Regions from separate parts of the Bacillus coreaensis genome, predicted to be linked through region 2. Evidence: riboswitches for the same ligand, from Rfam matches in the RefSeq annotation. Region 2 holds a riboswitch; each other region holds the start of a gene.
The links. Region 2 has a riboswitch for cobalamin ahead of ACQ5H4_RS19895 (ABC transporter substrate-binding protein). Riboswitches for the same ligand answer to the same signal wherever they lie in the genome.
Positions count from the first base shown of each region.

Region 1 (3,280 bases), on a different contig from region 2:
TGCAAGGATTTTCAGCAGCAGGTGGTATCGTTATTTCTAGAGCCGTCGTTCGGGATAAGTTTAACGGTAGAGAATTAACGAAGTTTTTTGCGTTATTAACATTAGTAAGTAATCTAGGTCCTATTATCGCTCCTGTTGCAGGTGGCGCAATTCTAGCCTTTACAAATTGGACGGGAGTGTTTGTCGTTTTAAGTGTTGTCGGTCTAGTTTTATTTTTCACGGTCATTTCCAAGCTGGAAGAATCACTACCAGCGGAGAAGCGTGTACCAAGTAATATTGGGCAAACATTTAGAAACTTTGGAACTTTATTAAAAGATCGTCAGTTTACGGGATATGCCTTCACACAAGGATTTATTGTTGCTGGGATCTTTGCTTATGTATCTGGTACACCGTTTGTTTATCAAAATATTTATGGTGTTTCACCTCAAGTATTTAGTTTATTATTCGGATTGAACGGAATTGGCTTGATTCTTGGAAGCCAGGCAGTAGGGAAGTTCGTAGACGTGGTATCGGAAAAGACATTTTTAGTCATAGGTCTGACCATTTCAAATGTATCAGGTGCCATTCTTCTTGTGTCGTTATTACTAAAGGCTCCATTAATTATGGTTGTTATTCCTATCTTCTTCCTCGTTGCATCGATCGGGATTATTGGAACCACATCGTTTTCTCTTGCTATGGAGTCACAAGGCCATATTGCTGGTAGTGCATCGGCCTTATTAGGATTATTACCATTTATCCTAGGCTCTATCTCTTCACCACTTGTAGGGATTGCAGGTGAGAATTCTGCCATACCGATGGGCTCCATTATCTTTGGTGCTAGCTTTTTAGCTTTTCTATCATATTTTCTTTTGGTACGAAAGGCTTCCGTTGTTAAACCATCTATCGAAGAACCTAGTAAAATCTCAGTATAATATATAGACGCTATCCAAATAGGGTAGTGTCTTTTCTTTTTTAAACATCTAATGGTGGTCATTCATGTAAAATTGGTTAGACTAGTAAATCTGTCATGTTTGTGATATTAGTAGTTGAAAAATAAGAACGTTTCATCTAATATAGAATCTAGCTTAATTGAATAGTTTTCCAGAAAGTTAAGATGCCAAGATGGCTTAATAGGGAATCTGGTGAAAATCCAGAGCTGTACCCGCAACTGTATGTGTGGACAAAATAAGAAATCCACTGTGTGCATACGTGATTCGTATGGATATGGGAAGGTCTTAAAGTAGGAAGAAGCACAAGTCAGGAAACCTGTCTTACTTTTAAACGTTTCAGTTTCTCCGGGAATAGAGAAGGTGTTTCGATGGTGAGAATAGACTCTGTTATTCTATTTGTCTTTTCGTGCTTTCGTTTCATCCGCTCATTCCCTTTGAGCGGATTTTTTTATGGAAATCATTCATTGGGTTGATAACTTCATAGTTTACTTGATAGGTGCAAAAGAAAAACTTTTGCTTAAAAGGGAAGCACGGTGAAAAGCCGTCGCGGTACCCGCCACTGTATTGGGGAGCTTTGTTACAAATGGTCACTGAGTAAAATCGGGAAGACGTAACAAAAGCAAGGAACCAGAGCCAGGAGACCTGCCTATAAAGTGTGTCACATACCTACGGGACTATAGGTAGATGTGTAGAAAGATCTACATTCCGTATGTTCTTATGCACCTCTATTTGTAGGGGTGCTTTTTTATTACAAAAAATGTAAGGAAATGGAAAACATGACAACATGGAATTTAAAGGGGACAAAGCATCACATCTTGATTTGCAATGGAAGTAGTTGCATGAGAAAAGGGGGAGAAGAAGTAACGCAAGCGATTCGTGATGAAATTAAGCAGTTGGAGTTGGACGACAAGATTCATACAACAAGAACGAGATGCAATGGAAGATGCAAGGATGCTTGTGTCACCATCGTTTATCCAGAAGGCATCTGGTATAAGGCACTTACAGAGGACACGGGACGAGAAATCGTACGGAGTCATCTCGCTCAAGGAAAGATACTAGAAGAATCTGTTATTTATACATACGACCAGGAAGGCTTCGTAGCACCTGAAAACTCAGATAGTATTGAGGGAATTTCGAAAAAAGTGAAAGAAGAGGTATGACTTATGGAATTGATCATGTTTGCTCTGCTTGCTGTGTTTATTGGCATGAGGCATGGAATCGACGGAGATCATGTAGCAGCGATTGCCGATATGGTTGGAAGTGAGCAGCGAAAGAAGAAACAGCTTACTCTTGGTGTGATGTATGCCATTGGACACGGCATGATTGTGATGGTTATTGGAGTGTTATTTATTTATATTGGTTTACAACTTCCAGATGCAACGAAGCAAGTACTAGAAATGCTCGTTAGCTTCACCCTTATTTTGCTTGGAATGTTTATTATTTGGTCCATTTTTAAACAAAAGAAAGAATACGAGTATAAAAGTCGACTCAGAATTGTTGTTGAGTTTTTCCATAACATCGCTACTAAGGTGAAATCGGGAACAAAAACCAATCAACTTTCACCTACGAAACTAGGTGGCATTGGTGCGTTTATTATTGGCATTCTTCACGGCATTGGTGTGGAAAGTCCGACTCAGATCGCGATAATTTCTAATGCAATGGGGCTTGATAATATAACCGTTGCCCTTATTCAACTGACTCTATTTGTTATTGGTCTACTCATCGCTACAATCGGAATTACGTTTTGTCTTTCATGGGGATTTATGAAAGCTAGAGTGAAAGACAAGTTGTTTATACTATTAGGTTCGGTAACAGGAGCCTATAGCTTAGTACTCGGAATTTTTATGATGGTGGAATTAGTGAAAGGAGGAGCGTAATTGAAAGGAAAGCTATTAGTCATTGGGTTTGGCCCAGGAAGCGAGGAGCATATAACGGACCGAGCAAAAAAAGCTCTTCAAGAAAGCGATATGATTATCGGTTACAAAACGTATGTGGAACTGATTGAAGGGTTACTCGAAGGACAAGAAATCATCAGCACTGGAATGACAGAAGAAGTAAGTCGAGCACAAGAGGCAGTGAGACAAGCAGAGCTCGGGAAAAAAGTGGCCGTGATCTCTAGTGGAGATGCGGGTGTTTACGGAATGGCTGGCCTTGTGTACGAAGTGTTGGTGGAAAAAGAATGGAAAAGGGACACAGGTGTTGAGGTTGAAGTAATCCCAGGAATCTCTGCTATCAACTCATGTGCTTCCCTATTGGGAGCCCCGGTCATGCATGATGCATGCACCATCAGTTTGAGTGACCACCTGACTCCTTGGAGCTTGATTGAACAACGAATAGAAGCAGCCGCACAA
Region 1 is NZ_JBOCCY010000003.1:140,781-144,060, forward strand. It holds gene ACQ5H4_RS06730 (multidrug effflux MFS transporter) at 1-911, shown strand, start outside; cobalamin riboswitch at 1,075-1,267, shown strand; cobalamin riboswitch at 1,407-1,593, shown strand; gene ACQ5H4_RS06735 ((2Fe-2S) ferredoxin domain-containing protein) at 1,706-2,089, shown strand; gene ACQ5H4_RS06740 (HoxN/HupN/NixA family nickel/cobalt transporter) at 2,093-2,806, shown strand; gene cobJ (precorrin-3B C(17)-methyltransferase) at 2,807-3,280, shown strand, end outside.
Region 1: it holds a riboswitch for cobalamin, as region 2 does, so the genes downstream of both, ACQ5H4_RS06735 ((2Fe-2S) ferredoxin domain-containing protein) here and ACQ5H4_RS19895 (ABC transporter substrate-binding protein) in region 2, are expected to answer to the same signal.

Region 2 (3,280 bases):
TGAAAAAACAAAGTAACAACTGCTCCAACTGAAGCACCCGAGGAAACTCCTAATGTATAAGGGTCTGCCAGTGGATTTCTGAGTAAACCTTGAAAGGCAGCTCCAGCAATAGCTAGAGCCGCTCCAACAAGTCCTGCTAAGATGACTCTTGGCAGGCGAATATTCGAAACAATGTTGACATGCATTTGGTCAATTCCATCTAGTGAAACAAACGGAAAAAGTTGTGCAAGTAATATTTGAATCGTACTTAAAACTGGAACTTTCACGGTTCCTAGTGAGATGCCTAGTACTATAGCCAGTAGGAGAAACGAGGCTCCCATTAAGTAGGCTGCTATTCGATTAGTTATTAAATACTTCCGGATATACGGCTTTTGCAAGTTCCTCTACCCCTTCAACGACCCTTGGACCTGGTCTGTTAACAAGATCTGGATTAACATCAACCACCTGCTTATTTTTGATCGCACTCACATCCGCCCAACCTTCTCTTGCCATGAGCTGACCTACAGGGTCTTCAATGTAATTATAAGTAGCAATAATGACATCAGGATTACGTTCAAGGATAGATTCTTGGTCAATGCTTGGCCAGCCCTCAAGATCTCCCGTCGCATTTTCTGCATTTATGGTTTGTAGCATGACATCCATGAATGTGTTTTTACCAACTGAATAGATATCTGGAGCTGGAGATATCTCAATATATACCTTTTTCTTTTCTGTCACTGTTGCTGCCTTTTCCTTAATTTCTTCAATCTTGGCTTTCATGTCAGCAGTTAACGCTTCTGCTTCTTCTGTTGTTCCTGTCAGTTGACCGATGATACCAATTGTATCGTAGACATCTTCAAAATTAACGGCATCATTTACGATGAAAACCGTGATACCTGCATCCCTCATTTGCTGAAAACCAGCTTCAGAAGAGGCTGCTGAAGATTCGTGTGCTAACACTAAATCTGGATTAAGTGCAATAACTTTTTCAATATCTACATTGAAATCGCCTACTTTTTCGACTTCTGCTGTTTCTTCTGGGTACGTATCATTTGTTGTAAGCCCGACAACTTTATCTCCTAGGCCCAATTCGTAAATAATTTCTGTGTTACTAGGTATTAGAGAAATGATTGATGTTGGTTCTTCCTCTATTACTACTTCATTGTCTAACGCATCTTTGATTGTAACTGGAAAGGCTGCTTTTTCCGTTTGTTCCGTTTGACCTTCTGTGTTTTGGTTTTCTTCTGTGTTTTCAGTTGTGCTCCCACAACCAGCAAGAATTCCTAGTGATAGTACGAGTAATGCAAATAGTGCGTAAAATTTTTGACGCATGTTCTTTCCCCCTGTGATATGTACAAAATAAAAAGCATCTTCCTACAGAGGCAGGAAGATGCTGGTATGATAGACGTTATACATTAAATGGAAGCCCATAAAATAGGTAGAGGTCTGCCACACCACTCCTATCCTCGTAGGAAATTCGGTGCATAGCAATAGGCGAGTCTCCTGGCTTATGGTCATTGCTTGCTGCAACCTTCCCATACGTTCACGTACAGTGGTATTACTTGCAGCTTGCTCCCATTTACAGTGGCGGGACCGCGTTGGAATTTCACCAACTTCCTTTTTAAGTCTTCAGTTATGAAGACACCTACTACTAGTCGAATTATGAAATTTTCTGCTACGTCTGATTATACACCAACAAAACCCCAAAAACGCAACCCCTTTTTAACAAAAAGGTGTCAGACACCCTTCGTGGACAAAATGGCCAAAATGTCCACGGAGGGTGTCTGTCACCGCTCGTGGACACTTAGGGTTGTTTTGTCCGTCTGGGGTGGACAGTAACTTCTTATTGTGAAGAGGTTTTGCTTAGCATAATATGGAATATATACAACAGAGCGCGGAGGTCATGTTCTATGGTAGTAGTGGTTTATTTCTTCGTTTCCTACTTTATTGGATGCATCATGTTTGGATACATTATTGGAAGACTGTTTGGAAAGATTGATATTCGGGAGGTAGGTAGTGGAAACGTAGGTGCTCGTAATATCGGGAGAAGTTTAAATAAGACGGCCTTTGTCGCTACCTTTTTAGGAGACGCGTCTAAAGGAGCGGCAGTTATCCTTCTTGGCAGAATGCTAGGCTTTTCAGAGGAGATTCAATTAGTTGGATTCCTATTGGTGCTTATAGGACATATTTGGCCCATCACCCTTTCCTTTAAGGGAGGAAAAGGGATCTCTAGTTTTCTCGGAGGAATCATTGCTTTTGAACCGACCGTAACCATTGTCATTCTCGTAAGCTTCGGCCTCACATATCCCTTGTTCCGCAGTTTTACTATATCTGGTCTACTAAGCCTATGCATCCTTCCGATCTATTTCTTTATTGAAACTTATACATACACATCCGTCGGAATAATCGTACTCACAATAATCACGATTCTTTTTGCTCATCGAACAAATATAAAGGCTCTTTTCTAAAACATTGTTGCTATATACACACTTTTTCAGAATTAAACTATATGTTTCAGCAGCCAATCAGGATTTTATCCTCCTTAGAAAAGATCTACTCTCCAAATAGACCAATAAACTCAGCGTTATGCGGGGAAAAATCCGGCTTCTGGGATTTTTCCAAAACAACAAACTTTACGAAAACAGCCAATATAAAAGAAAGAGTATAGGGGGAAACCAAATGGGCTTGCTTTTTAAGATTGCAAGAAGCGAAGAAGAAATGGAGCAAATTCACAAACTAAATTATCGTACCTTTGTCGAAGAGATCCCACAACATCCAAAGTCTGATACAGAGAGAAGAGTTGACCCTTTTCACGCTGAAAATACGTACCTTATTTGCTTAAAGAATAAACAACTCATTGGAATGATTGCGGTTCGAGACAAGCGGCCTTTTTCCATTGATAAAAAGATTGGTCCTGTAGAAGATCATCTTCCTTTTCAAGCACATCTATTGTGCGAAATTCGCCTCCTCGCGGTTGATGCAAAGAATCGTAACGGTAGAGTGTTTCTAGGACTTTCGCAATTATTAGCCAACTACTGTATTAAACAAGGATACGACGCAGCTGTTATTTCAGGAACCACCAGACAAACAAAGCTGTATACACAACTTGGTTTTACTGTATTTCACGATCCAGTCGGAACAGAAGATGCACAATTCCATCCTATGTATATCACTAGAGACACCTTTGAAAAACAAGTCTCTTCACGCATCGGGATATCTTCGAGCCGGTTTATACCCGGACCCACTATGGTAGCAGATGCAGTTAGTAAAGCACTTATGAGTCCACCCCTTTCTCATCGCT
Region 2 is NZ_JBOCCY010000018.1:48,664-51,943, reverse strand. It holds gene ACQ5H4_RS19900 (FecCD family ABC transporter permease) at 1-377, opposite strand, end outside; gene ACQ5H4_RS19895 (ABC transporter substrate-binding protein) at 340-1,311, opposite strand; cobalamin riboswitch at 1,456-1,643, opposite strand; gene ACQ5H4_RS19890 (glycerol-3-phosphate acyltransferase) at 1,890-2,447, shown strand; gene ACQ5H4_RS19885 (aminotransferase class V-fold PLP-dependent enzyme) at 2,659-3,280, shown strand, end outside.

Region 3 (3,280 bases), on a different contig from region 2:
GCCACCAATTTTTGCAGTCGACGAATTTGGAGCAATCGCCATCAGCCAGCCATTACGAATACCGTTTGCCTTTACTTGTTCTTTTAACTCACTCCAACGGTCGGACGTGTAATTTCTCCGCTCGAAATATCTTCCTGTAGCCCATTCAGACGTCTCAAATTGACTGAAGGCACCTTTTTCTTTGGCAAGCTCCATAGATGCTCGAATCGTGTAATAAGCAATATTTTCGTATAGTTCATCAGCAAACTGGACCGCTTCTTCTGATTCCCAATGGATCGATTGTAAGGCCAACAGATGATGCCACCCGAACGTCCCTAAGCCGACCGCTCGATATTTTTGATTCGTTAACTCGGCTTGTCCAACTGGAATGGTATTCAGATCAATAACATTGTCTAGCATCCGCACTTGAATCGCTATTAATCGTTCCAGCTCATTAGCACCATAAGCCTTTGCCAGGTTGATCGATGAGAGATTACATACAACAAATTCTCCGGGCTTTCTCACGATTACTAGATTGCCATCTTCGTCCTTGTATTCTTTTACAATCGTTGTACTCGACATGTTTTGGGCGATTTCTGTACATAAATTACTGCAGTAGATAGATGTTCGTCCTTCTGCACGCTTGTTTGGATTTTGACGATTCACCTCATCTCGATAGAACATGTAAGGTGTACCTGTTTCTAGCTGAGCCACCATTATTCGGGCCATAATATCCATCGCACGGTAGGTTTTTCTTGGTAAGAGTGGCTGATTCACAGCTTCTTCGTATTTTTCTGTAAAATACTTTCGATCTTTTTCATCATAAAAATCTTCAAGCCCAAGCGGGTTCCCACTCTCATCCTTCCAGCCCATCAGCTGCTTCACTTGGTGCGGACAGAATGTATGCCATTCTCCAATACTTCTGCCGTTTTCATCTTTCTCTTGAAGTTTTTCCATAAATAAATCAGGGATGGTAACTCCTGTGAAAATGTCATGAGCCTTTCTTCTCTCATCCCCATTATTGGTCTTTAGTTCAAGAAAGCCATTCATTACGTCTTTATGGAATATATCTAAGTAAATGGCAACCGCCCCTTGTCTTTGACCTAATTGATCAACACTTACGGCTGTATCATTAATCAAGCGGATCCAAGGTACGACTCCAGAGGACATTCCTTTAAACCTCTTGATATCGGAACCTAGCGCGCGAACCTTTCCGTAATAAATCCCGATGCCACCGCCTTCTTTACTTAAGCGAGCGATATCCCAATTGTTCAAATAAATGCCGTCAAGCGAATCATCGACTGTGTCGATAAAACAAGAGGACAGCTGACCAAAGTTCTTGCCTGCATTTGATAATGTTGGTGTGGCTACCGTCATATATAAATGACTAAGGGCCCAGTAGGCTTCTTTTACTAACTCTAGTCTTTTGCCTTTAGATTCATTCATCATGATGGTCATCGCAATAACCATGAATCTTTCTTGCGGTAACTCATATACATTTCTATCATGATCTCTTGCAAGGTAACGATCAGCAAATAAAAACAGACCAATATAGTTGAAAAGCTTATCTCGTTCAGGACTGATTGTGTCCGCTAATTCTTTAATTTCTCCCTCTGTATACATTTGCAGCAGTTTAGGAGAGTAGATCCCTTTCTCTGTTAACGTTTCTAGCAAATCGTAAAAGTTCCCATATGTATGTGATGAATCGTAGTTTCGATTTTGCGAAGCTTGTTTGTATAATTCGGTTAAGTATATGCGCGCGGCAACAAATGTCCAATCTGGCTGGTCCATCGCGATTTTATTTAAAGAATAAAATAAAGCTTGTTGGCTCACTTCTTTTTTTGCTGCCTCTAATTCATTTACCATTTTTGTCATCTCAGTGGCGTCTAATTGATAAGTTGAAGAACACTCTTCAATCGCTCTTAACACCGATTTATAATCTTCATGTACATCTACTACTGTCATGATCGTCCCTCCTGAAAATAAAAATCCGCTCAAGTGGTTCCTTGAGCGGATGAAACGATTTCAGCAAAAGACAAACAGGCAAAAATACTTTTTGTCTTCTGTCGCCATCGTTTCATCTTCCCAAATCCCCGAAGAAGTTGAAACATCTTAAGTAAGATAGGTCTCCTGACTTATGCTTCACTCTACTTTGAACCCTTCCCATTAGGCACCTACATCTCGTAAGCAATCTTCACAGTGGCTTGTTCATTTTGTCAGCATTTACAGTTGCGGGGGCAGTTCTGGTCTTTCACCAGATTCCCTATTAAGCCGTACGGCATCTTATCTTAAGGCAACAACACAATATATAGTTGAGTTTTCACTTATGTATATCCATATCTAGATTTAATACAAACTTAATAGTAACGGTAGTTTAGTAGATACGCAAGTATAAAATCTTGGATTTGGTAAAATATTGTTGTTGACTTTAGGGGCAGGCGGAATCTCGGAATGGATTTGAAGAGATTGTTTTTTTCGGCACTGTTTCGATTCTTTTTGCAATAAATGGAGTGGAAACTAAGGGATGAAAGGGCATTTCTGAATGGATTTTGGTATTTTTTTAGGAGGATTAGTAGATTAGTTTGGGATTTTATTTGTGATTTAAAAAATTTATTTGCGATTCTGAGATTTTATTTGCGATTCCGGGATTTTATTTGCGATTCGAAAAATTTATTTGCGATTCTAACACTTTACTTGCTATTTTAAAAAAAGACCCTCAATTTCGAGGGTCCCCTTCAGATACGAGCATTAATTTTCAGCTAGCTTTGCCGGTACAACCTTTGACACTTCTTTTCCTTCGATTGGATCCTCTGCTTGTGTGGCGCGTTTGATAAAGAATGCGAGGATGAAGGCGACAATTGAAATCCCTGTAGCTACTAGGAATGCATCATTAATTCCTTCGAGCATCGCCTTCATCATAATCTGCTCTTTCATTTGAGCGATCATTTCAGCAGTTGGCTGTGCGGCTCCTGCTCCTTGACTTGCAGCCGTCTTCATCGCTTCGTCAGCCAATTCTTTGGCGTGTGTTTCTGTACGATTGGACATAACCGTAACTAGTAATGCGGTTCCGATTGCCCCAGCCACTTGGTTTAACGTATTGTTCATTGCCGTACCATGTGGATAGAAACGCGTCGGAAGTTGATTTAATCCGTTTGTTGAAACAGGCATCATAACAAATGACATCCCAACCATTCGAACTGTGTAAAGGATGACTAAGTGCGTATAGCTTAAGTCTACCGTTAGCTGACTAAACTCATACGTGGTGATTACCGTGATTCCTAAACCAATTAGCGCCAATACT
Region 3 is NZ_JBOCCY010000012.1:37,848-41,127, forward strand. It holds gene ACQ5H4_RS16915 (ribonucleoside-diphosphate reductase subunit alpha) at 1-1,944, opposite strand, end outside; cobalamin riboswitch at 2,084-2,280, opposite strand; gene ACQ5H4_RS16920 (DHA2 family efflux MFS transporter permease subunit) at 2,728-3,280, opposite strand, start outside.
Region 3: it holds a riboswitch for cobalamin, as region 2 does, so the genes downstream of both, ACQ5H4_RS16915 (ribonucleoside-diphosphate reductase subunit alpha) here and ACQ5H4_RS19895 (ABC transporter substrate-binding protein) in region 2, are expected to answer to the same signal.